DNA from 2 places in the Rummeliibacillus sp. GQ308 genome. Region 2 is predicted to be linked to the other one. Evidence: predicted binding sites of a transcription regulator. Region 2 holds the regulator's gene; the other holds the start of a gene.

Region 1 (12,792 bases), 970 kb from region 2:
AAGGAATTGTTGCACCTCAAAACGATTTTTAACCATTATAGCTGCAGTGATTTCTCCATATAATGGATGTTCAACTGTCACATCTTTCACAGTAATGCCTGCATCCACTAGCGTGTTCAACTCATCTTCTGTTTGGTCGGCTGTATGGTGAACTGCGATTTGGCGTTCAAATACTTGCTGCTTAGACTCTATGCTCATATAAAGATAGCCTTGGCTCGTAGCGATGATAGGCTCATTGCGGGCTTTTAATAAAGCAATGTCATTTACTATTACTTGCCGAGATACATTTGTTTTCTTGGCAAATTCTGTTCCAGTAATTGCTTGTCCGGTTGTTTTCAGTAAATCTAATAAATAAGCCCTGCGTTCTTCTCCTAATAATTTTTTCATACATAACACCTCAAAATAGCTTAAGTGTCTTTAGTGTACCATGAAATCAATTGTCGTATCTGTTTAATTGGCACTTGTTTGTAGCAAAACTTATGTCGTCTTGCTGTGCTAAGCTCTCCTAGACACGTACTATCATAATCTTTGGTATAATAAATTTAGGAAAAGATAAAATACCTTTATTAAACTGTTAAAGGAGAAAAATGTATGTATTCAAATATTCTAAGACATCCAGGTCCAACACCTATACCTAAGAAAGTGCAGCTTGCAATGAGCCAAGATATTATTAGCCATCGAAGCGAAGAATTCGTTAAGCTATTTCGTGAGACTACTAATCGCGTAAAACCTATCTTTGGAACAAAACAAGAAATCTTACTGCTCCCATCTGGTGGTACTGCCGCATTAGAAGCAGCTGTTGTTAACACTGTTTCCCCTGGTGAGGAAGTTGTCGTAGTTAGTATCGGTGCCTTTGGTGATTATTTCGTTTCTATTTGCGAAAAACATGGGTTCCATGCGCATGTATTAAGAAAACCTTGGGGCGAAGCATGTACCGCTGAAGATCTTGCTACATTTTTAGAACCTTTATCAAATATTAAAGCTGTATTTGTCACTTATAATGAAACTTCGACAGGTATCTTAAATCCGGTTAAAGAACTGGCGAAAGTTGTACGTGAGAAATCAGATGCATTGTTTATCGTAGACGGAGTAAGCTGTATTGGTGGGGTTCCTGTCAAAATGGATCAATGGGGCATTGATATATTGGTAACAGGATCACAAAAAGCAATGATGCTGCCGCCGGGTCTTGCCTTTGTTAGTGTCAGCGACAGAGCGTGGAAAGTAATTGAAGAGAATGAAACCTCTGCCTATTATTTGAATTTATTAAGCTACCGAGAATGGGCACAAAAAGGTATGACGCCAAATACACCAGCAATTACATTGATTTATGGTCTTTTTGCAGCATGCGATTTGATTGAAGCAGAAGGCTTTGATCAAACAGTTGCTCGCCACGAACTTATGAAGGATATGGTACGTGTAGCTATGAAAGCATTATCTATTGGGGTGTTAACTTCTGACGAATATGCTTCACCTACAATCACAGCTATTATGGCACCTGAAGGAATAAATCTTTCTCAATTCCTTGGACATTTAAAGAAACAATATCATCTTGATTTTGCTGGTGGACTAGGCGAACTACAAGGGAAAATCTTCCGTTTTGGTCATATGGGATACTGCTTCCCAAGTGATATTTTGCAAGCTATTTCTTTAATAGAAGCAGGTTTGCAAGATTTTAATTATTCTTTCGAACCGGCTGCAGGTATATCTGCAGCACAAAAGGTTTTTCTGGAAGCACAAAAAAAATAAAATAATCTTCAGCTATGAGATTATAAACCTGTTCCTGAATGTGGGAGCAGGTTTTTTTGTTGTACAGCTAATAACTAAACTCCCTTTTTTAAGAAATTTCTTCTAGTTTGTCGATTTGTTGCATAGTGTAACATGAAAGGCCAATCAAATGACGAATTAAGTGTCCAATTCCCGATGCTTTTCATATGGTAAGGAGACGGAAGGAGGAAAAACGTGCGCGTTCATACTGTCAAAAAGGGCGATACATTGTGGAAAATTGCGAGGCAATACGGCATTTCCTTTGAAGAATTAAAACGATTAAACGCCCATCTAGCGAATCCTGACTATATTGTTCCTGGTATGGAGCTATTCCTGCCTGAACCAAAAAAAGAGGTGCCAAAAGAGCACCACACACCGCCGGTGAAAGAAATGCCGAGAGTAAAAGAGGTGCCGCACCAACCAAAAGAGCTGCCGGTTGTCCCCCCGAAGGAGCAAACGGTGTTGCCGCCAAAAGAGCACCATGTACCAAGACCGAAGGAACAACCAAAAGAGCATCATGTTCCAAAGCCAAAAGAGCAACCGAAAGTAATGCCGCCAAAGCCGCCGATGCCTGTTAAAGAAAAAGAAGTTCCGGTTCCTATTCCAGTTCCGGTACCAGTACCTCCACCGGAGCCAGTGCCAATGCCTCATCCACACCCGTTTGAAGAAAGTCGACCTGTAAGAGCTAGAGTGGAGATCATTGAGCAACATGAAGAACAATTCATCATTCAACCGAAAAGAGAGGTAGTGGAGTACAAACCAAGCTTACCTCCAGTACCGCCTGTAATGCCATACTTACCTCAACCCCCACTGCCTCCAAAATATGAAGGATGTAAGGAAGAGGTATATCAACCTTGCTACCCTATAATGCCAATGCCAATGCCAAAACCGGTCCCACATTTCTGCAGCAGTTGTGGTTGCGGAGGTAGCCATCCAATGATGCCAATGCCGATACAGCCACTTTGGCATGCACCTGCACCCCATTGGATGGGCCCAATGCAGCCACAGTGGCAAATGCCGGAATCTACAAGAGAGTGTGAATCAACAACGTTTGATCAGCATGCAGTGCCACTGCCACCACAGAACATAAGTGGCTGTAGCAGCTGTGGCGGAGGACAACAAGTGATGCCATGGCCAATGCCTGCACCGCAGTGGGGACCGCCAATGGCACAACCAATGCCACAGTGGCAAATGCCTGAAAAAACTCAAGAATGTGAATCATCTTCATTAGATACACCAAAACACCATGACTTCCATGGGCATGATTATTATGGTCAATTCCCGCAGCAAATGGAGCAAAGTGGCATGCCGCAAAATATGGCTCCTCAATATGACCAGCAGTGGCAGTTCGATCCTTATGCTATGCCTCAAGCCATGCAGTATTATCCAATGCCACCTCACCAATGGCATGGAGCTTGCAACTGTCCAGCTTGCTTATCGGCTCAAGGATACTCCTACCATCCATACTATGCGCCACAATTCCCGCAAGCGGGTTATGAGACCTATTAGTTGAACAATTTTCAGATAAAAAAAAGAATCAAAAAAAATGTTTGGCAATGTCAAGCGGGCAATAAAGAAGTAATGGTCAAAAAATATGAGCATATACTGGTTGCGAAAAAAGTGAAAGCGGTTCATGATACGCTTGCTGACATGGAATTTCCACATACGTTACCTAATACAAAGTTAGAAAATAATATTCTGACTCAACCATGGGTGAAAAACGCACGGCGATTTAACTATAAATCAAAAATAGATCGCAAAAAATCTCTTGAGCTCATTCACCAATTGCACAAAACGGGGAAGAATAATAATTGGTCTAAGGCTGATTATTATTTGCCCGCTTATGATTTGCAATTGAAATGGCAAGAACGCCTTCAGAAATTCATTATGCATATTCCACAAATCTCAATATACTTAGGCAACGAAAAATGTGACCAACTTGTTCTTTATGCAAGAAAAGCGCTCAAAGAACTGCAAAATGTAGAGCCTTTGACAAGCAAAAAAACAATTTTGCATGGGGACGTCGTTCACCATAACTTTTTAAAAGATGCCAAAGGGAAAGACTACATGATCGATTTTGACCTTTGTGCGTACGGCCACCCAGAAGAAGAGCTCATCATGTGGATGCATCGCGTTTTGCCGCATGTCCAATACAATTTAAAATCGCTCCTAAAAGAGCAGCCGTTATTATCAGACTTTCCTAAAAGCAATTTGCAAGCATTGCGTTATCCGAATGAGTTGTTGCGTGAATGGTTGTATGTAAAAACAGTCGAAAATGAAAAGCAACAAACGTTTGTGGAGGATTTATTACGCTTTACGGAAGTGGCGCTCTCTTCTTGGCCAAAATTATGGTATGATTGTGGTAGGTAAAATAATGATATTATTATATTTTAAGATAGGTCTTTCATGGCCTATCTTTTTTAAGGCGAAGGCGAACATGCATCCGCCGTTTAAAAGTGCTATAATGAATATCGTTACGCAAAAAGGAGAATGTTATGTACGACTACATAATTGGCACGGCTACACGCATTACCCCCGAATATATTGTCGTTGAACAGCAAGGGATTGGCTGGCAGTTATTTACGCCGAATCCGTTTGCTTTTCAAATGGACAAGGCCGATGTAAAGTTCTATACACATTTGCATGTTCGGGAAGATGCGCAGCTATTATTTGCCTTTCAATCACTAGAGGAGCGAGAGTTATTTCGAAAGCTGATTCAAGTGTCCGGTATTGGACCAAAAGGAGCGCTTGCCATATTAGCTAGTGGCAATCCACAACAAGTTATTCAGGCGATAGAACAAGAGGATGAGAAGTTCCTTGTTAAATTCCCTGGCGTTGGGAAGAAAACTGCTCGCCAAATGATACTTGATCTAAAAGGAAAGCTTGGCAGCCTGCTTGATAATATAGAATTAGCAAGTGCCCAAGATGAACTGCCGCTATTTGGTGTTCATCATAATAAGGATGAGTTAGAGGATGCTTTGCTAGCACTTGCAGCATTAGGTTATTCTGAAAAAGAATTAGCCAAAATTCGCATACCGCTTGAAAATAATGAGGGCTTAAATACAACAGAAGATTATATGAAACAAGCTTTGAAGTTACTGTTAAAACAACAATAACGGATAGGAGGTAAATAAAATGGAAGAACGAGTCGTATCAAGCGAAGCTACTGCGTTTGATGAAGGTTTGGAGTTGTCATTGCGCCCACAAAATCTTGCGCAATATATTGGTCAGCAAAAGGTCAAAGACAACCTAAAAATCTTTATCGAAGCGGCAAAAATGCGAGAAGAAAGCTTAGACCATGTCTTGCTTTATGGACCTCCGGGGCTTGGGAAAACAACCTTAGCCGCTGTCATTGCGAATGAAATGGGTACAAATATCAAAATGACGAGCGGTCCAGCAATTGAACGTCCTGGCGACTTAGCAGCGATTTTGAGCTCCTTAGAACCTGGCGATGTGCTATTTATTGATGAGATTCATCGTTTGCCTCGAGCAATAGAAGAAGTTCTATATCCAGCAATGGAAGATTTTTGTTTGGATATTGTGGTCGGTAAAGGGCCAGAAGCAAGATCTATTAGGTTGGATTTGCCTCCTTTTACATTAGTTGGCGCTACCACTAGGGCAGGAGCGCTATCTGCTCCACTTAGAGACCGTTTTGGTGTATTATTACGATTAGACTACTATGATGAATATTCTTTAGCAGAAATAGTGTGCAGAAGTGCAGAGCTCTTCGATGTCGTGATTGACCAAAATGCTGCAGGTGAATTAGCAAGGCGCTCAAGGGGTACCCCGCGAATTGCCAATCGCTTGTTAAAAAGGGTACGCGATTATGCCCAAGTGATCGGAGACGGAGTAATCTCTCACTTCCTCTCACAAGATGCATTAGAACGTCTGCAAGTTGATCCACTGGGACTAGACCATATAGATCATAAATTGATTGTAACTATGATCGAACGATTCCGTGGCGGGCCGGTCGGATTAGATACGATTGCGGCAAGCATAGGTGAGGAATCAACGACCATTGAAGACGTTTATGAACCTTATTTAATGCAGATTGGTTTTATTCAGCGTACACCAAGAGGACGAATCGTTACAGCTCTAGCCTATAGTCATTTCGGTTACGAAAAAACACAAGAATCTTAATATAAAGAAGGAAAGACAAATGAAATTAGAAGACTTTGATTATGAATTACCAGAAGAATTAATTGCCCAAGTACCACTTGAAGACCGTACTTCTAGCCGGTTGATGGTATTAGATCGTGAAACAGGCGAGGTATCACATCATCATTTCAGAGATATTGTCAATGAACTCCAAGAAGGAGACTGCTTAATCTTAAATGATACACGCGTGCTTCCTGCCCGTTTGATTGGTGTGAAAGAAGAAACAGGTGCCCATATTGAGGTATTATTGTTAAAACAAACGAGCGATGATGAGTGGGAAACATTAGTCAAACCTGCAAAACGAGTAAAAGTAGGAACTGTTCTTACTTTTGGCGAGGGTCTGTTAAAAGCTACTTGTACTGGTGAGTTGGCGCATGGTGGTCGAATGTTTAAATTTGAATATGAAGGCATTTTTATTGAAATCTTAGAAAAACTAGGAACAATGCCACTGCCGCCGTATATCCATGAAAAATTAGAAGACCAAGAGCGCTACCAAACGGTTTATTCAAAAGAGCTTGGATCAGCAGCAGCACCAACAGCAGGACTTCACTTTACAGAGGAACTATTGGAGGAAATCCGACAAAAAGGTGTGAAAGTTGCATTTTTGACATTGCATGTCGGCATAGGAACATTCCGTCCAGTAAGCGTCGAGAATATTGAGGAACACGATATGCACGCTGAATTCTATCACTTAACTGAAGAAACAGCCAGCATTATTAAGGAAACACAGGCTAATGGTGGACGTGTAATCGCTGTGGGTACTACTTCTACTAGAACACTTGAAACAATCGCGCATCGCAATAATGGAAATATAGTCGCTGAGTCTGGCTGGACTACCATATTCATTTATCCAGGGTTTGAATATCTAGCTGTTGATGGTATGGTGACGAATTTTCATTTGCCAAAGTCTACATTGGTAATGATGATAAGTGCCCTTGCAGGGAGAGAAAATGTTCTGAACGCTTATAAAATTGCTGTAGAAAACAAATATCGTTTCTTCAGCTTTGGCGATGCCATGTTCATCCGACCTAAAAGAAAGAAAGGAAATTAAATTATGTCTCAAGCAATTCGATATGAGCTTATTAAAACAGATAAGCAAACAGGTGCACGTCTCGGCATCGTGCATACACCGCATGGTTCTTTTGAAACACCAGCATTTATGCCAGTAGGTACACAAGCGTCTGTCAAAACGATGGCGCCAGAAGAAGTAAAAGAAATGGGTGCCGGTATTATTTTGAGCAACACGTATCATTTATGGCTGCGTCCTGGCCATGAAATCATTCGTGAGGCTGGTGGCTTGCACAAATTTATGAATTGGGATCGCGCTATATTAACAGATTCTGGCGGCTTCCAAGTATTTAGCTTAAGCGATATCCGCCGCATTGAAGAAGAAGGCGTTCATTTCCGTAATCACTTAAATGGTGATAAGCTATTCCTAAGTCCAGAAAAAGCAATGGAAATCCAAAATGCTCTAGGTTCTGATATTATGATGGCATTTGATGAATGTCCTCCGTACCCTGCAACTTTTGAGTATATGAAGAAATCTGTTGAACGTACATCACGTTGGGCTGAAAGATGTTTAGAAGCGCATGCAAGACCACAAGATCAGGGTTTATTCGGTATTGTTCAAGGTGGGGAATTTGAAGAACTTCGTAAGCAGTCTGCAAAGGATCTTGTGTCGCTTGATTTCCCAGGCTATGCAATTGGTGGATTATCCGTTGGGGAGCCAAAGGATATTATGAACCGCATGTTGGAATATACAACTCCGCTCTTACCAACAAACAAGCCGCGTTACCTAATGGGCGTGGGTTCTCCTGACTCATTGATAGATGGAGCTATTCGTGGGATTGATATGTTTGACTGTGTACTGCCAACACGTATTGCCCGTAATGGTACATGCATGACAAGCCAAGGAAGACTGGTCATAAAAAATGCTAAATTTGCTCGTGATTTTGGACCGCTTGATCCTAACTGTGATTGCTATACTTGCAAAAACTACTCACGTGCATATATACGGCATCTAATTAAAGCGGATGAGACATTCGGCATTCGTTTGACAAGTTACCACAATCTGTATTTCTTGCAAGATTTAATGCGCCAAGTGCGCCAAGCAATCCGTGAAGATCGCTTAGGCGATTTCCGTGAAGAATTCTTCGAACAATATGGTTTTAATAAACCAAATGCGAAAAACTTCTAAACCTAGTATAATGAAACAGAGAGACAAAAGGGGGATTTTTGGACATGCAATTACAAGCTTTTCTACCAATGATTATCATCTTCGTGCTTATGTATTTAATGTTGATTCGTCCTGCTCAAAAGCAGCGTAAAAACACTCAAAACATGCAAAGCAACTTGGCAAAAGGAAACAAAGTTGTAACAATTGGTGGGCTTCATGGTATCGTTGAAGCCATCGATGATGCTTCAGTCGTTCTAAAAGTAGAGGATGGCACAAAAATGCGTTTTGAACGTGCGGCCATCGGCAAAGTTTTAGATGATGCAGCTGCTGTAAAGTAGTCTTGTGTATAAAACGCGTAGCTATTGGAATGCTAATAATGTAAAAAAAAAGCCTTTATTTCTTTAGAAATAAAGGCTTTTTTATTTTATACGTCGAATAATAAACATATTCATCTTTTTTAAAGGAAGCGATTATTTGCCTAAAAAACAATGGAATACTAAAAAGAAAGCACAGCAAATGGGCTATGATGATACAATTCACGAAAGATTAGCAGCTAAGCAACGAATGGCCCAAAATAGATTTGGCAATAGAAAGCCGAAAATGCCGACTAAGCCAAAGTGGGTTCGCTCTTTAGGATATATTATTTTTATTATCTTGATAGCCGCTCTCATAGTGATAGCCTTCTATATATTTTTGAATGAATAATTTTACGGGGAATGCAAAGTATAAAGAATAAAAGGGGTCATAAGATTGAACGATTTAATGGTTGTTTCTTTTCGTATGTTCCTTCTTTACTTTATTCTTATCATTATAATTAAGCTAATGGGAAAACGTGAAGTTGGCGAATTAAGTATGATTGATTTAGTCGTATTTATATTATTAACAGAAGTAGCTGCATTTGCAGTGGAGGATAAGAAGAGAAACTTTTTCGAGTCGTTGCTGCCTATGATCGTTTTGCTTGTGCTGCAGGTGGTCATTTCCTTTATCTCTCTGAAGTTTAAAAATGTCCGAGATATCATTGATGGAGATCCCACTCTCATTATTCGAGATGGGGTGCTTCAGGAAAAGGAAATGAAAAAGCAACGGTATAATTTAGATGATTTATTTCAGCAATTGCGAGAACAGCAAATAGGATCGATCCAGAGTGTGGCCTATGCCTTTTTAGAATCATCAGGAAATTTAGCTGTATTTAAAAAAGGTGAGATGCATCCTATATTGCCGCTCATCGTTGATGGCGAAATACAGACAAAGCACCTCATCCTTATACAGAAAGATAAATTATGGCTTATAAAAAAATTAGAGGAAGCTGGATATAAAAATCCAAAGGATATATTCTATTGCTGTTTTGAAGATGATTCCCTTCATGTTCAATTAAAATCATAGTCTTCTGCGTATTGTTTTTGTTAAGTAGCGGAAATCGTTGACGCGGATTTGGTCAGCGAGCATTAAGACAACAAAAACTAAGCCAAGCGTAATAGAACAATTCATCCAAAGATTCAATTGGTCTGTCGGCAGGATGTATTCTCGGAAAATAACTATCAACACAGATGCCCAATAAGGGATAATGACTAGCTTAAAACCTGTATCCACAAATTTCTTTTTTCGAATTGTTGCAATATGCAAAAATGAAGTAATGAGTACACCAAACCCAATGGCAATAATGGCGCCGGTTTCGGCTATTTGCGGCTGGGAAGCAAGCGCGAGCATGACAACCAGCTTTCCGATACCGCCATACACAGAGTTCATCATCGCTGCTTTAGCTTCATCTAAAGCCTGCAAGATAGAATTCAGTGGGCTTTGTATATAGTAAAAGAAAAAAATAGGTGCTAAAATTTTCATATAGCCTCTGTCTTCAGATAAATTAAAAAGTTTCACGGCTAAAGCATCTCCATAAAGATAAAAGAAAACAGCGCTAAAACAACCGACGATGGTCGACAACCTAAGCGCGATATGGACTCGTTCTCTCAATAGAGAATTCTTTCCTCTTGCTACAGCATCGCTGACAGCTGGAATCAGCACAACAGCTAAGGCTGCAGGAATAAAGGCAGGGAATAATAGTAAAGGTATATGAACACCTGAAATAATGCCATATTGCTTCGTGGCAGCAGCAGCTGTTAAACCAGCTATTGTAAGGGCCTTTAAAAAGACAATTGGTTCTAAAAACCAAGTAAATGAACCAAAAAGGCGACTGCCTGTAGAAGGCAATGCAATGCCAAGTATTGGTTTTGGAGAAGAGTAGCCTTTCGATCCAACAATAATTCCTTTTCTCTTCGCATGGAGGTATTTCCAGTATAAGTAAAGTAATGCTACCGCCTCAGCAAGTCCAGTAATGACCATTGCGTAAGTGGCTGTGAGCGCAGGAGATTCTTGGTTTACCCCGTAAGGCAAAAGCCATGTGATCATGGCGATGCGGATAATTTGCTCAAGTGTTTGGCTCCATGCAGTTTCACCTATGCGAGCAAGTCCTTGGAATAAACCTTTTAAAAGTGCAGACGCCATAGATAGCGGCACGGTAAATAAAGAGACATATAATAGCATGGCCACTTTTGGGTCATGCAATAAATCTTTAGCGATATAAGGTACTGCAAACATGATGATGGGGAAGAAAAGCAAAATAGATAAATAACTTAACAGCCTAGAAGTACGCATCAACTTGCTGATTTCCAAACGCTTTCCCTTTGCTTCTAATTCAGCGACAATTTTAGCGATGGCAATGGGGATGCCGAGCTGTACTAGGGATAAGAAAAAGATAAATGCGGGATAGGCGGTCATATAAACGCCGACAGCTTCTTCGCCTGCAACGCGCATAAATTGCATACGATACAAAAAACCTAATAGTTTAGATAGTAGTACGGCGCCCATCAATAAAAAGGTGCCATGAAAAAATGATGTCATAAGTTCCCTTCTTTCTATCAATACATTCTGCAAAATAGTAAATTTAAACTTGTACGTTCAAAACTTGAAAGGGCGTGAGTAGTTTGGTAGTTCAATATGAAAAACTATTTAATAAAGTAATGCCTGTGTTAGCTATGAGGAAAGCTGATTTTCGTATGGAAGGTTTAAAAAGTATTACAGAGCAAGATATATGGCGTTATTTAGTATTGAAAAAGTGGAAAAAATATAGCGAAGCAGATTTAGCTTTGCATAAGGTAATTGCAGATATTTTTTCTTTAACTGCTGCTCAGTATATGACCTTTAGCCAAGTGGAAGAACTAAAAACCTCAAATTGGTTTGCCCCAATTAATGAGGATGAATTAAAACTATTAATTGGAAGATAGATAAATGGGGTTTTATGGTTTTTATATTTCATTTTTAATGTAGAAACGAAAAATTTTATTGTTGATATTTTTCCTTTATCTGTATGTCAAAATAACATAGATATTGCTAAAACTCCTTCTAAAATGACAGAAAGTATCGAAGATTGATTTGACAGGTAGGCAATCGTGTTTCATAATAAACGTGTTATACATTCAAATTGAGAAAACGAAACAATAGAAGGAAAATTACAGAGAATGCTGCTTAAGTGGCGAATCAATCGCGTAATTGTGCATTTGTTTTGAACTAGGACAAACTTTTATACAAAGTAGTAATGAACAATTTACACAACCATACATAACTTATGATTCGTTTACTTTGGTCAGTAATTTTACTGCAAGTGTTTCCGCATGACTGGGTACTTTGTGCCTTTCTCAAAACAGTAAATATAAGAGTTTTGTCAAAGAAAGTGGCCCGCTCATGCCCGATTGGTTCAACTAATCAATCAGTAGAGATTAAACCTTTGCTGATTAAAGTTTCACTTTATTAGGAGGAAGTTTTAATGAAATTGAAAAGCCGAATCGTCGCGTTTCTACTGATTGTCGTTGTAATCGGCTCTCTTATGGGAACGACCGTAAAAGGCGTACTAAGTAACATTAACTTAGGCCTAGACTTGCAAGGTGGATTCGAGGTGCTTTATCAAGTTGAGCCGCTGAAAAAAGGACAAAAAATCACTGAAAGTGATGTAAAAGCAACTGCTGATGCGATCAGCAGACGTGTCAATGTCCTCGGCGTAAGTGAACCAAGCATCCAAATAGAAAGCGGCGACCGAATCCGCGTTCAATTAGCGGGCGTCAAGGACCAAGAGTCAGCGAGAGATGTTTTGTCAAATCAGGCAAATCTTACTTTCCGTGACGTGAATGACAAAGTATTGCTTGATGGGAATGACCTTCAACAAGGCGGAGCTAAGCCATCTTTTGATGAACAGGGCCGTCCAATGGTTACCCTAAAACTGAAAGATCCGGATAAATTCGGACAAGTGACAAGCAAAATTTCAGCAATGGGCACACCAAATAACTTATTAGTCATTTGGCTAGACTTTGAAGAAGGCAAATCTTCTTATAAGAAAGAAGCTGTCAAAGCAGATCCTCAATTCGTTTCTGCTCCACAAGTAACAAAGGAAATCAACTCTAAAGATGTCCAAATTACAGGGAGCTTTACTGTACAAGAAACGAAAGACTTAGCAGGTATTTTGAATGCCGGTGCTCTACCAGCGAAGCTGAAAGAAATGTACTCCACTTCTGTGGGAGCACAGTTCGGTGATGAAGCGCTAAAAAGCACGGTAATGGCTAGTATCATTGGTGTAGCAGTTATCTTTATCTTTATGCTATTAGTTTACCGTTTACCAGGTTTAGTAGCAGACATAACACTACTGATCT
Region 2 (12,792 bases):
AAAAAGTGCAAAAGGAGGAAATTTAATATGTTTTCAGCCATTAAAAGAGATGAAGTAATGAACACGTTGAACAACTATTCATTCGATGTCTTAGTTGTAGGTGGGGGTATTACGGGTGCTGGGATTGCGCTCGATGCAGTATCACGTGGATTGTCTGTAGCTTTAGTCGAAATGCAAGATTTTGCTGCGGGTACATCCAGTCGTTCAACTAAGCTTGTGCACGGCGGCTTACGTTATTTGAAACAGTTGCAAGTCGGTATTGTAAAAGAAACGGGCAGAGAAAGAGAAATCGTCTATGAAAATGGTGTGCATATTACGACTCCTCAATGGATGTTACTTCCATTTTATAAAGGAGGTACATTTGGGCCTTTATCCACATCATTAGGATTAAATATGTATGACCGGCTTGCAGGCGTCAAAAAATCCGAACGTCGTACAATGTTATCACCGAAAGAAACTCTAGCGAAAGAGCCATTATTGAACAAAGATAAGCTTAAAGGCGGAGGCTATTATGTAGAGTATCGTACAGATGATGCCCGCTTAACGATTGAAGTTCTGAAAAAAGCAGTAGAATTAGGTGCTGTATGCTTAAACTATGCGATGGTTGAGGATTTTGTATACGATGGCAAAAAAGTAGCCGGTGCAGTCGTGAGAGATCAAATCACTCAAAGAAAATGGACAATTCAAGCAAAATCTGTCGTGAATGCAACAGGGCCATGGGTAGATAAAATGCGCCAAAAAGATAAAATCAGTAATAATAAAAAGCTTCGACTTACAAAGGGTGTCCATATTGTTATTGATCAATCGCATTTTCCATTACAACAATCTATTTACTTTGATGCACCTGACGGCCGTATGGTTTTTGCTATTCCACGGGATGGCAAGACATATGTTGGCACAACGGATACATTTTATGATAAAAATCCAGTAAAGCCAGTTGCGACGAAAGAAGACATTGATTATCTATTAGATACGATTCATTATATTTTCCCTGATGTAGATGTGTCTGAAGAAGATGTAGAATCATGCTGGGCAGGTGTAAGGCCGCTGATTTATGAAGAAGGAAAAGATCCATCTGAGATATCACGCAAAGATGAAATTTGGGAATCACCTACTGGATTGCTGACAATGGCAGGCGGCAAATTGACAGGGTACCGCAAGATGGCAGAGAAAACAGTAGATAAAATTGTATCTAGCCATAAATTTAAAAAAGTCGGACCATGTATTACAAAAGATTTGTCACTATCAGGGGCGAAAGGCATTCATTCTGGAAATTTTGAAGCATATGTTCATTACAAGGCACAAGAAGGTACACGTTATGGTTTAACCTTTAACGAAGCAGAGAGACTTGTAAGACGTTATGGAACAAATATTGATGAATTGTATCGTATTATGCAAACATTGCCAAGAGAAGAAGGAATTCAGCTGCCTCTTGCTATGCATGCACAGTTGATTTATGCAATTCAATTTGAAATGGCTTATAAACCAGCAGATTTCTTAGTACGGCGGTCTTCTAAAATGTACTTTGATATTGACAGTGTGAAGATGTATAAAGATGAAGTGATCAACTTGATGAGCAAGTATTTGCAATATACCACCGAAGAAGTAAATAAATTCACTAAAGAGTTAGAAGATCTACTTTATGATGCAGGACACTTTGCAAACGGAGCATCATATGAATAAGAAAACACTCAACGTAGCAGCTAAAGATGGTCATCGTCTGGCTGCTACGATTATTGAGCCTACCCAAGAGATTAAAGGCCATATTCATATTTTACATGGCATGGCAGAGCATCAAGGGCGATATCTCAGCTTTGCAGAAAAATTAGCAGATACAGGATATCTTGTCTCTATGCATGACCATCGAGGCCATGGCAAAACGGCTGAATTAAATCACGAAGTAAAAGGGTTTTTTAGTGAGAAGAATGGTTTTGAACATGTGGTAGAAGATGTAAAGACAGTAACTGATGAAATACGCACACAGTACGAACTGCCGAAAATGATTCTTTTCGGACATAGCATGGGCTCTTTTGTCGCTAGGAGATATTCAGAGTTATATAGCGAGGAGCTATGCAAGGCGATTTACTGTGGAACCGGTTCAGTCGGTGTTCAGCATTATGCTGGTGCCAATTTGGCAAAAGGGTTAGCTGCTGGAAAAGGAAAACGTGAAGAAAGTAAGCTGTTGAATCAATTATCTTTTGGTCTGTTCAACAAAAAAATCACTCACCCCAAAACAGCTGTAGATTGGCTCACGAGAGATGAAGCAGAAATTAAAAAATACTTAGCGGATGATGATTGTGGTTTTATCTCTACCAATCAATTTTTTGTAGATTTATTGGGAGGTATTATTACATTATCAAAGCACGCTGAAGTAGCGCGAATTCGAAAAGATTTACCGATATTACTAATTAGCGGCTCAAAAGATCCGGTAGGTGGCTTTGAAAAAGGGGTTTGGCGTGTAGCAAGGCAGTTGAGCCGAGCTGGATTGCAAGATATTACTGTACAGCTGTTTACTGAAATGCGTCATGAAATACTAAATGAAATAAATAATGACTTTGTCATACAAACAATACTGAATTGGTTGGAGAAAAAAGAATGCAACAAAAAGATATAGATGTAATAGCGATTGTAGGGCCTACTGCTGTGGGAAAAACAGCACTAAGTATTAAACTAGCCAAAGCTCTTGATGGTGAAATTATCAATGGTGATTCCATGCAGGTTTATAAGGATTTAAACATAGGCACGGCTAAAATAACCCCAGGTGAAATGGAAGGAATTCCACATCATTTGTTGGATATTAAGGAGCCCACAGATTCAATGTCTGTAGCAGAATACCAGCAATTAGTACGACATAAAATTAATGAAATAAAAGAAAGAGGGAAATTTCCCATTATTGTAGGAGGCACAGGTCTTTATATCCAATCTGTGCTATATGATTTTCGTTTTACAGACGAAAAAATTGATGAAGAAATCAGACGTCGTTACTACGATGAGTTAGAGGAAAAAGGACCGGAAGCTATGCATGCAAAGCTGATGTCAGTTGATCCCGAAACAGGCAGCACTATACATCCAAATAATACAAGGCGTGTCATACGTGCTCTTGAAATGGCAGAACACAGCACAATCAAAAAATCAAATGAAGAACAGCATCGTGGAAACATTCCAATCTATCAACATCGGATCATAGGTTTAGATATGGATCGAGCAATGCTATATAGTCGAATCAATCAGCGAGTAGACCAAATGATCGATAAAGGGTTGCTTGAAGAAGTGGAGCGGCTCTATAAAAGGGATATTCGCGATGTCCAGTCTATTAAAGCGATTGGTTATAAAGAAATTTACGCATATTTAGATGGGTTAGTCTCATTTGATGAAGCTATAGAAACCCTAAAACGAAATTCTAGGCATTATGCAAAACGTCAGCTTACTTATTTTCGTAATAAGATGGAAATTGAATGGTATAACGCAGAAATGGGTATAGTGGAAATATTAAGTCAAATTTTAAGCAAATAGAGGATTCGGCATCACTTTGGCGAATAAATACTTAAAAGAGAACGAGGGGGAAAAGGATTGAAAACAGTTAATTTACAAGATGCATATTTAAATCAATTAAGAAAAAATGGGATTTTTGTTACAGTATTTTTGCTAAATGGTTTTCAATTAAAGGGTACAATCCGTTCATACGATAATTTCACTGTTTTGCTAGAAGCAGAAGGAAAGCAACATTTGATCTATAAGCATGCTATTTCTACATTTGCACCATCTAAGCCTGTCGCATTCCAACAAGAAGAAGAGTAATAAGGGTTACAGCGTTTTATGTGTAGTTTTTATCCAGAGTTTAACCGACAATCGCCACTTAAACTTTTCATTTGCAAATTGGATGGTTAAAAGCTAATAGTACTTGATAGACGGCATAGATGAAAGAGTTGACCTGCTATAACAGTGGTTAACTCTTTTTTCTTACGGCCTTCTATATTATACTTAAAAATTATTGGAGGAATTATTTATGAAAACAATCACACCTGAAGAAGTATTAAACAAATTAGATGCGAACGAAGATTTACATATTGTAGACGTTCGAGAAAATGAGGAAGTGGCTAATGGTATTATTCCTGGAGCGATCCATATCCCGCTTGGTCAAATTCCAGAGCGTATGGAGGAGTTAAATAAAGAAACCCCTTATATCTTTGTTTGCCATGCAGGCGGACGCAGCTTCAGCGCATGCTCTTACCTTGAAGGGCTTGGTTACGATGTAACGAATCTTGAAGGCGGCATGAGTGCTTGGGAAGGCGAGCTGGAATTTTAATTTTTATATGGAAAGAGGACGATCACAGCTTTGTGCATCGTCTTTTGCTATTTAAACAATAATAATGATGATTGGAATTATTAGAGAGAACGGAGTAGAGAAAATGGCTTACAAGTCACCATTAACAGATGAAACATTGATGCTAGCAAAGAAAATTGAAGAGAAGGTTAAACCCTACTTTAACCGTGCGGATGAAATGGCTTTTTATAATCAACAAAAAGTACTTTCTGCCTTTCGTAATAATAATGTCAGCGAACATCATTTCCATCCTTCAACAGGGTACGGATATGATGATGAAGGGCGTGATAATCTAGAGCGTATCTATGCTGATACATTCGGAGCGGAAGCGGCGCTTGTTCGACCTCAAATTATTTCGGGTACACATGCCATCACTCTTAGCCTTTTTGGAGTGCTGAGACCAGGTGATGAATTGATGTATATTACAGGACAACCATATGATACACTTCAGTCTATTGTTGATGGAGGAGATCAAGACACTGGCTCATTAAAAGACTTCAATATTAGTTACCAGCATATTGACTTATTGGACGATCAATATATTGATTGGGATCAGGTTGAAGAGAGGGTATCTGATAAAACGAAAGTAATTGCTATTCAGCGTTCTAAGGGGTATGCAACAAGACCATCGTTTACGATTGATCAGATCGCTGAAATGATTCAAAAAATCCGGTTGATTAAAAGTGACGCCATCATTTTTGTAGACAATTGCTACGGTGAATTTGTGGATGCAGTAGAACCTACTGAACTGGGTGCAGATCTTATGGCAGGCTCTTTAATTAAAAACCCTGGCGGCGGTTTAGCAAAAGTTGGGGGTTATATTGCAGGTAAGGCGAAATATGTCGAACAATGCGCATACCGCATGACTTCACCTGGTATTGGAGCAGAGGCAGGTCCATCTCTTAACGCACTGTTAGATATGTATCAAGGATTCTTTTTAGCTCCTCATGTAGTGTCTCAAGCATTAAAAGGAGCTATATTTACTGCTGCTGTACTTGAGGATATTGGGATGTCTCCATCACCGCGCTATGATGCAAAAAGAACAGATTTAATTCAATCAGTTTCATTTAACACCCCAGAGCAAATGATCCAATTTTGCCAGGCTATCCAAAAAAATTCCCCTGTCAATGCACACTTTGCACCTGAACCTGCTCCTATGCCAGGTTATGACGATGATGTGATCATGGCTGCAGGTACATTTGTACAAGGAGCCAGTATTGAGTTATCAGCGGATGGTCCGCTTCGCCCTCCATACACTGCCTATGTTCAAGGTGGCTTGACATATGAACACGTAAAGTTTGCGATTTTAAGTGCAGCTCAACAACTTCAAAGCACTAAACAATAAAAGGTAAGAAAACAGAGCTATTAAGAGATGATAAAACATCCTTCCGAATATAAGGAAGGATGTTTTTTTATATTTCTAAAGGAATGAATACGTATTTTAACTCCTGTTAATTAAGTTTTAATTTACATGTTAGAAAACCTAACATTATATTGACAGTAAAGCTAACATGTTATAAAATTAACTTGTGAAAGGTGAGGTGAAGGATTTGAATAAAGAGATTAGAAAGACTATGCCTTTGCTGCCAATTAGCATTGTGATGCAACTAACTGATTTAACCGCTCGTCAAATTCGCTATTACGAAGAACATGAGCTCATTGTTCCAGCAAGAACTGAAGGGAATCGCCGGATGTTTTCATTAAATGATGTTGATGATTTATTAGAGATTAAGGATTTATTAGAACAAGGTATCAATATGGCTGGAATTAAAAAAGTATTTGAAATGAAAAATGAACCGCTTGTTACCAAGCAATTGAAGAAAGAAATTACTGATGAAGATTTAAGAAGGATTTTACGAGAAGAAATGCGTCAAGCGCAAAGTATGCAAAAAACCTCTATCCGACATGGAGATTTATCTCGTTTCTTTTCATAACACCTAAAAAATTCTACATATAGGGAGAGATTTCATTGGGAAAGTTTACAAAAGATGATATTCGTAGATTGGTAGTAGAAAAAGAAGTGAATTTTATCCGTTTACAATTCACAGATGTATTAGGATCTATTAAGAACGTAGAAATACCTGTAAGTCAGCTAGAAAAAGCGTTGGATAATAAAATGATGTTCGATGGCTCGTCTATTGAAGGTTTTGTGCGTATTGAAGAATCTGATATGTACTTATATCCTGATTTAGATACATTTATTGTATTCCCATGGACAATCGGCAAAGGTACAGTATGCCGCTTTATTTGTGATGTATACAGTGCAGATGGTACACCGTTTGCAGGAGACCCAAGAAATAACTTGCGTCGCATATTAAACCGTATGAAAGAAATGGGCTTTACCAGCTTTAATTTAGGACCTGAGCCTGAGTTTTTCTTATTTAAATTAGATGAAAAGGGCGAACCAACACTTGAACTAAATGACCATGGTGGTTACTTTGATTTAGCACCAACAGACTTAGGTGAAAATTGCCGTCGTGATATTGTGCTTGAGTTGGAAGAAATGGGATTTGAAATTGAAGCATCTCACCACGAAGTAGCACCGGGCCAACATGAAATTGATTTTAAATATGCAGATGCGATTACAGCATGCGATAACATCCAAACATTTAAATTGGTTGTAAAAACAATTGCTCGCAAACACGGTTTACACGCAACGTTTATGCCTAAACCATTGTTTGGTGTGGCGGGTTCTGGGATGCATTGTAATGTATCTTTATTTAAAGGGTCAGAAAATGCTTTCTTTAATCCGAATGGCGACCTGCAATTGAGCGATACAGCATATCAATTTATGGCTGGGGTATTAAAACATGTCAAAGGCTTTACAGCTGTGACAAATCCAACTGTGAACTCTTATAAACGATTAGTGCCAGGTTATGAAGCTCCATGTTATATTGCTTGGTCAGCACAGAATCGATCTCCTCTTATCCGTATTCCGGCTTCTCGCGGTCTATCTACTCGGATTGAAGTACGTTCAGTTGATCCAGCAGCAAATCCTTATTTAGCGATGGCTGTCATTCTAGAAGCGGGATTAAATGGTATTGAGCAACAGTTGACACCGCCACCTGCAGTTGATCGAAATATTTATGTGATGAATGCTGAAGAAAGACTAGAAGAAGGCATTGGTAATTTGCCGGCAAACCTAGATGACGCATTGCACGCACTTGCAGAGGATCAAGTCATTCAAGGTGCTTTAGGAAAGCATATTTATGCTAATTTCCGTGAAGCAAAAGAAATAGAATTTGATTTCTTCAGAACACAGGTCCACCAATGGGAACGTGACCAATACATGAAGACTTACTAAAATAAAAAGCGCTGGGATTCAAAGTCCCAGCGCTTTTTTTGTATTAATAGGTGTTTATTATGCATACAGTATTTATAAAATTTGGAAATAATATAAATAGCAAAAGGTATAAAGAAAAGTAAATTTATAAAAGGAAGGAAAAACATTGAAAGAGAAGAAAGTATAGTTCATTATACAATTAATAGAGAAGGACAAATCACGCATCAAATGTGATACCGGGTACAACAAGCTATTGGTTAAATACCTAAGGGTAGATTATTCTATCGAAAAGGAGATGAATGATTAATATGACAGATTATCAGAATGAAGAATTTATTTTAGATATGCCAGAGAACTCGTTAAATTTAAATATTCCGTATGCTTTCTTTATAGATCATGCCTCTTTAAATTGGAATGAATTATATTTTGGATTAAAAAGTCAATATGTTTCTCTAAATTATGCTATTGAAAAAGCAGTATCAGAGGTATCAATTAATGATAATACTTCAAATACGCTATTTGAGCTTGCTTCACTTTTTAAAAATGAAGAAGACTTAGCTGAAAAGTATATTAATGATTTAATACAAGAGAAAATAATTGATTTAATGTTATTGGAAAATAAACAATTCATGATTGACTGTAAAAACAAATATCTTTATATTGCTTTATTGTGGTTGTATCAAAACCCCAAAAAATATAATCATCCGAAACGATACGACTCAGAATTAAAAGAAATAGACTACAGTACCAAAGTTTACGATGTTATTTGGGATTTTAAAATACCTTCAATACCAGCACGTGATTTTCGATATTTCTCGATGACTTTTGAAGTAACAGAGAAAAATCAAGAACTATTTTTAAATAGATGAAATCAATTTTTAGAAGAACAAAAACAGATAGTCGAATAATATTTAAGAAAAAATGCGAATTACCAAAATAATACTAACAATAAACTCAATTTTAAGTCGTAGGATCCTAATATCTTTTACATGTTGAGGTCTATTTCTATTTAGTCACAGACAATTAAAAAACTAAATATCATAACACACTATCGGGATTAGCAAGTCACCCATTTCAATCTTTAATAGATAAAGACGATCTCTATATTCTTAGTATGCTTAGAGAAAATCTCTTTTAATGAGGTATTAGCGATTTTAACATTAAGCAAAAATTCATTTGTATCATTAAAACTATCAGAAATATCCTTACTCTTGGTATCAGAACCTGGAAATACTTCTAAAAGTATATATCCTTGAGAGCTATTTGCTATATAGTATTTTGTTTTATGATAGTAGAATTCAACTTCTCTTCCAGTTGCCAAGTAATGTTGCAGAACTTCCAAGTCAATATAAGAACCGTCATCATTTTCTGAAGTTTTAAAAGTATCCATCTTTCAAACCCACCTCTGTCACTTTTTAATATTAGTCTTGCTTACTTCACCCAGATAACCTTAATCCTAAACAATAATAGTAGCCTTATCACGTTCATATTTAAGCGCTTCGGAAAGCAAAAATGTTGTGTTTTTGCTTCACTCAATTGTCGAGAGATATTTTTGCGCAATAGAAGATGTGTTAAACCATCTGACTGTTAAATCTAAAAATTTATAACCCTGTATTTACCTATATTATACACTGTAATATATTTACTTATATTGAATAATGGAAGTTTTTAAGTTTTATTACAATTATGTATGGCGCTAGAATGAAAAATCAGGAAGAGTAGAGTTTATTACTGGTGAATACTTTGTACAGCATATTATGAGAATAATCGTATGATATGTGACTATGTTTTGAATGTGCAAGGAGGTAGTGGATTGTATTAAGAGAGGAGAAAAAATAGAAAATGATTGAATTACGAAAAATAACTGGAGATAACATAGAGAAAGTAATAGCACTTGAAGTTGAAGAAAACCAAAAAGACTTTATAGAAACTACTAACCTAAGAAGCTTTGCAGATGCTCATATGTTGAATGCAGAAGGGATATTTGCTGCACCCTATGCCATTTATGCCGGTGAAGTGGTGGTTGGATTTTTGATGTATATTTATGATACGTTGGATCACGAATCGTTTGAAAAAGAAGATTTTTACGGCAAGAAGAGCTATTTTATTTGGCATATTATGATTGGAAAGAGTTACCAAGGGAAAGGCTATGGCAAACTTGCATTTGAAAAAGTGTTGAAGGAAATAGTAACGTGGCCATTTGGTGAAGCAGAATATATAGCTCTCTTTTATCAAACAAGTAATATCAAAGCTAAAACATTATACGCTTCATTTAAATTTGAAGATACAGGTATTATTCAGGGTAAGTCCATGTTGGCGATTAAAAAGCTAGTTGAGAAATAAAAGAAACATGCAATGTTTTCATACTGCAAAATAGCACTTTAAGTAGGCGCAAAATAAAACTAATTTAACACCCGCGCTATCTGTTTTGTGTTTATAAAAAAACAATCAGTCTACAGGTAATGTAATAGACTCGATTGTTTTTTTAAGTATCAGTATATGTTTCGATAAAGACCAACAACTTTACCAAGAACAGCAACGTTTTCAACAATTATTGGCTCCATAGAGGAATTCTCTGGTTGTAAACGGAAGTGTCCCTTTTCTTTATAAAAACGTTTTACTGTTGCTTCGTTCTCCTCCGTCATAGCTACTACGATATCTCCATTATTGGCAGTTGCCTGTTGTTTGACAATCACATAGTCTCCATCGAGAATTCCTGCCTCTATCATAGATTCACCCATGATTTCGAGCATAAAAATATGGTCATCTGATCCACCGTAAGTGTCAGGAATAGGGAAGTACTCTTCAATATTTTCGATAGCGGTGATAGGTAACCCGGCAGTTACTTTCCCAACTAAAGGAACATGCATAACACCCTGTTTGGTAACATTTCCTTGATCTAAGATTTCAATAGCGCGCGGTTTTGTCGGGTCTCTGCGAATCAGCCCTTTGCTTTCCAATCTATTCAAATGGCCGTGGACAGTTGAACTGGAAGCTAAACCTACAGCTTCGCCTATTTCTCGTACAGAAGGCGGATATCCTTTAGTGCGTACTTCTTCTTTTATAAATTCCAATATATCATCTTGTCTTTTTGATACCTTTTTCAATTTGCTCACCCTCTTATCAGCAATTTTCTTTAATTGTTAAATGAAGTATAACATGTCTATTAAACGGATGCAAACATAGGTTCGAAATATATTTGACAAAAACGCATGTTCGTATTATATTGAATTATATAAACTACGAACAAACATTCGATGAAGGGGAGATCCTTATGAACTGGATTAAAAAAAATCGAAATACCACCTATTTATTTGCATTCATATTCGCCATTATGGTTATTCTTATGGTCATCAATCGGGATACAACTAGCTACACAAACATAGAAGTCCAAGAAGGAGATACTTTATGGTCGCTATCTGGACTTTATAAAGGGGATTTATCCAAAAGTGAGTGGGTTTCTTTAGTGAAAGATAAAAACAATATTATTGACGGACGCATTATAGCTGGTCATACTTTATCTATTCCTGCGTACAAAAAAACTAGCACAAATAAAAGAGGAATAGAGTTGGCGAGTGAAAATGAATAGAGGGAAAGAAGCAGTATTATATTGCCGTGTGAGTACAGAAAAAGAATCCCAAGATTCTTCGCTAGAACGGCAAGAAAGTGAACTAAAAGAGTTTGCCAAAACAAAAGGCTATAATGTTATGAGTGTATTTAAAGATCGACATAGCGGCTATGACGTAGAACGCGAGGGACTCATGGATTTGCTGGATTATATTAAAGAACAACATATTACAGCATTGTTTGTGCAGGATGAAACGCGATTAGGACGAGGGAATGGTCGCATGGCCGTATTACATCTACTTAATAAAATGGAAGTGACTATTTTTACGCTTAATAATGCAGGCAATATCCAGCTGAATGAAATGGATACAATGTTGCTTGAAATATTGGCACTAGTAGAGGAATATCAAAGGAAATTACATAATGCCAAAATACGTCGTGGGATGAAAAGGGCTGTACAAAACGGCTATAGGCCTGAAAATAACTTAAAGGATCGGGGCAATCCAGAAGGTAGAGAAAGAATTGATGCTCCGATTGAACAGATTATTCAATTGAGAAATAAAGGGCTAACATTTGAAGAAATCACTTCTACTCTAAATGGATTGGGCTTCCAACTTAGCAAAGCAACAGTACATAGACGCTATAAAGAATTCGAAGAGCACAATAATTAATTGTAAACTGTCGAAAAGTTTACTTTCGAATACTGGTTGGCTTGATATGCAAATAATGCTTAACGCTTGCACTTAAAACATATTTTACATACTCTTTAAGATATGAAGAATATGAAAGGGTGTATATAAATGTTGCCAAAAGAAAAGATTGACCGTATTAATTTCCTGTCTAGAAAATCAAAAGCAGAAGGACTAAGTGTCGAGGAAGCAAAAGAACAAACAGCACTTCGAAAAGAATATCTGGATACATTCCGTAATTCCATGAGAGACACCATTGAGCATGTCCGAGTATTTGATCCAAATGGCGATGAAGTAACACCGGAAAAGGTAAAGGAAATTCAAAAACGAAATAATCCTTTAAATTAATAAGGTAAAGTAAATGTCGAAAAAATATTGTTTTCTGACATAATGTTGACTAAACTGTAATAGAATAATACTTTGCTTTCAGAAAGGATGTCTATTCATGACGCTACAAGCAGATCAGCTTGCAATTAATACAATTCGAACTTTGTCGATTGATGCAATCGAAAAAGCAAATTCTGGTCATCCAGGTTTACCAATGGGTGCAGCACCAATGGCTTACACGCTATGGACAAAACAAATGCAACATAATCCAAAAAATCCAAAATGGTTTAACCGTGACAGATTTGTATTGTCAGCAGGACATGGTTCAATGTTATTATACAGCCTACTTCATTTAGGTGGTTATGACTTACCGATGGATGAAATTAAAAACTTCCGTCAATGGAATTCATTAACTCCTGGTCATCCTGAATTTGGGCACACTGCTGGAGTAGAAGCGACAACTGGTCCACTGGGGCAAGGGATTGCTATGGCTGTTGGTATGGCGATGGCTGAAGCACATTTAGCAGGAGTATACAACACACCAGAACATTCTATTGTAGATCATTATACATTCGCGCTTTGCGGAGATGGAGATTTAATGG

What was found. The regulator LexA, encoded in region 2, represses DNA repair genes until DNA is damaged. The targets are predictions, from matches to a motif close to CGAACATATGTTCG.
Region 1: ruvA (Holliday junction branch migration protein RuvA) is a predicted target of LexA. The motif match lies at 4,197-4,210, and genes of this name have one in related genera.

The regions. Positions count from the first base shown of each region.
Region 1 covers NZ_JCAXDQ010000001.1:1,908,160-1,920,951, reverse strand. The annotation lists gene AC6CHJ_RS09570 (transcription repressor NadR) at 1-387, opposite strand, end outside; gene AC6CHJ_RS09565 (pyridoxal-phosphate-dependent aminotransferase family protein) at 592-1,746, shown strand; gene AC6CHJ_RS09560 (LysM peptidoglycan-binding domain-containing protein) at 1,960-3,273, shown strand; gene AC6CHJ_RS09555 (phosphotransferase) at 3,274-4,134, shown strand; gene ruvA (Holliday junction branch migration protein RuvA) at 4,260-4,880, shown strand; gene ruvB (Holliday junction branch migration DNA helicase RuvB) at 4,900-5,904, shown strand; gene queA (tRNA preQ1(34) S-adenosylmethionine ribosyltransferase-isomerase QueA) at 5,924-6,973, shown strand; gene tgt (tRNA guanosine(34) transglycosylase Tgt) at 6,977-8,119, shown strand; gene yajC (preprotein translocase subunit YajC) at 8,164-8,436, shown strand; gene AC6CHJ_RS09525 (hypothetical protein) at 8,573-8,803, shown strand; gene AC6CHJ_RS09520 (DUF421 domain-containing protein) at 8,849-9,481, shown strand; gene AC6CHJ_RS09515 (putative polysaccharide biosynthesis protein) at 9,476-10,993, opposite strand; gene AC6CHJ_RS09510 (post-transcriptional regulator) at 11,077-11,376, shown strand; gene secDF (protein translocase subunit SecDF) at 11,916-12,792, shown strand, end outside.
Region 2 covers NZ_JCAXDQ010000001.1:934,905-947,696, forward strand. The annotation lists gene mutL (DNA mismatch repair endonuclease MutL) at 1-2, shown strand, start outside; gene AC6CHJ_RS04420 (glycerol-3-phosphate dehydrogenase/oxidase) at 28-1,683, shown strand; gene AC6CHJ_RS04425 (alpha/beta fold hydrolase) at 1,676-2,614, shown strand; gene miaA (tRNA (adenosine(37)-N6)-dimethylallyltransferase MiaA) at 2,596-3,513, shown strand; gene hfq (RNA chaperone Hfq) at 3,571-3,798, shown strand; gene AC6CHJ_RS04440 (rhodanese-like domain-containing protein) at 4,007-4,306, shown strand; gene AC6CHJ_RS04445 (methionine gamma-lyase family protein) at 4,410-5,669, shown strand; gene AC6CHJ_RS04450 (MerR family transcriptional regulator) at 5,875-6,258, shown strand; gene glnA (type I glutamate--ammonia ligase) at 6,294-7,628, shown strand; gene AC6CHJ_RS04460 (DUF2247 family protein) at 7,916-8,476, shown strand; gene AC6CHJ_RS04465 (hypothetical protein) at 8,689-8,997, opposite strand; gene AC6CHJ_RS04470 (GNAT family N-acetyltransferase) at 9,450-9,950, shown strand; gene lexA (transcriptional repressor LexA) at 10,100-10,714, opposite strand; gene yneA (cell division suppressor protein YneA) at 10,882-11,196, shown strand; gene AC6CHJ_RS04485 (YneB family resolvase-like protein) at 11,189-11,845, shown strand; gene AC6CHJ_RS04490 (DUF896 domain-containing protein) at 11,975-12,211, shown strand; gene tkt (transketolase) at 12,309-12,792, shown strand, end outside.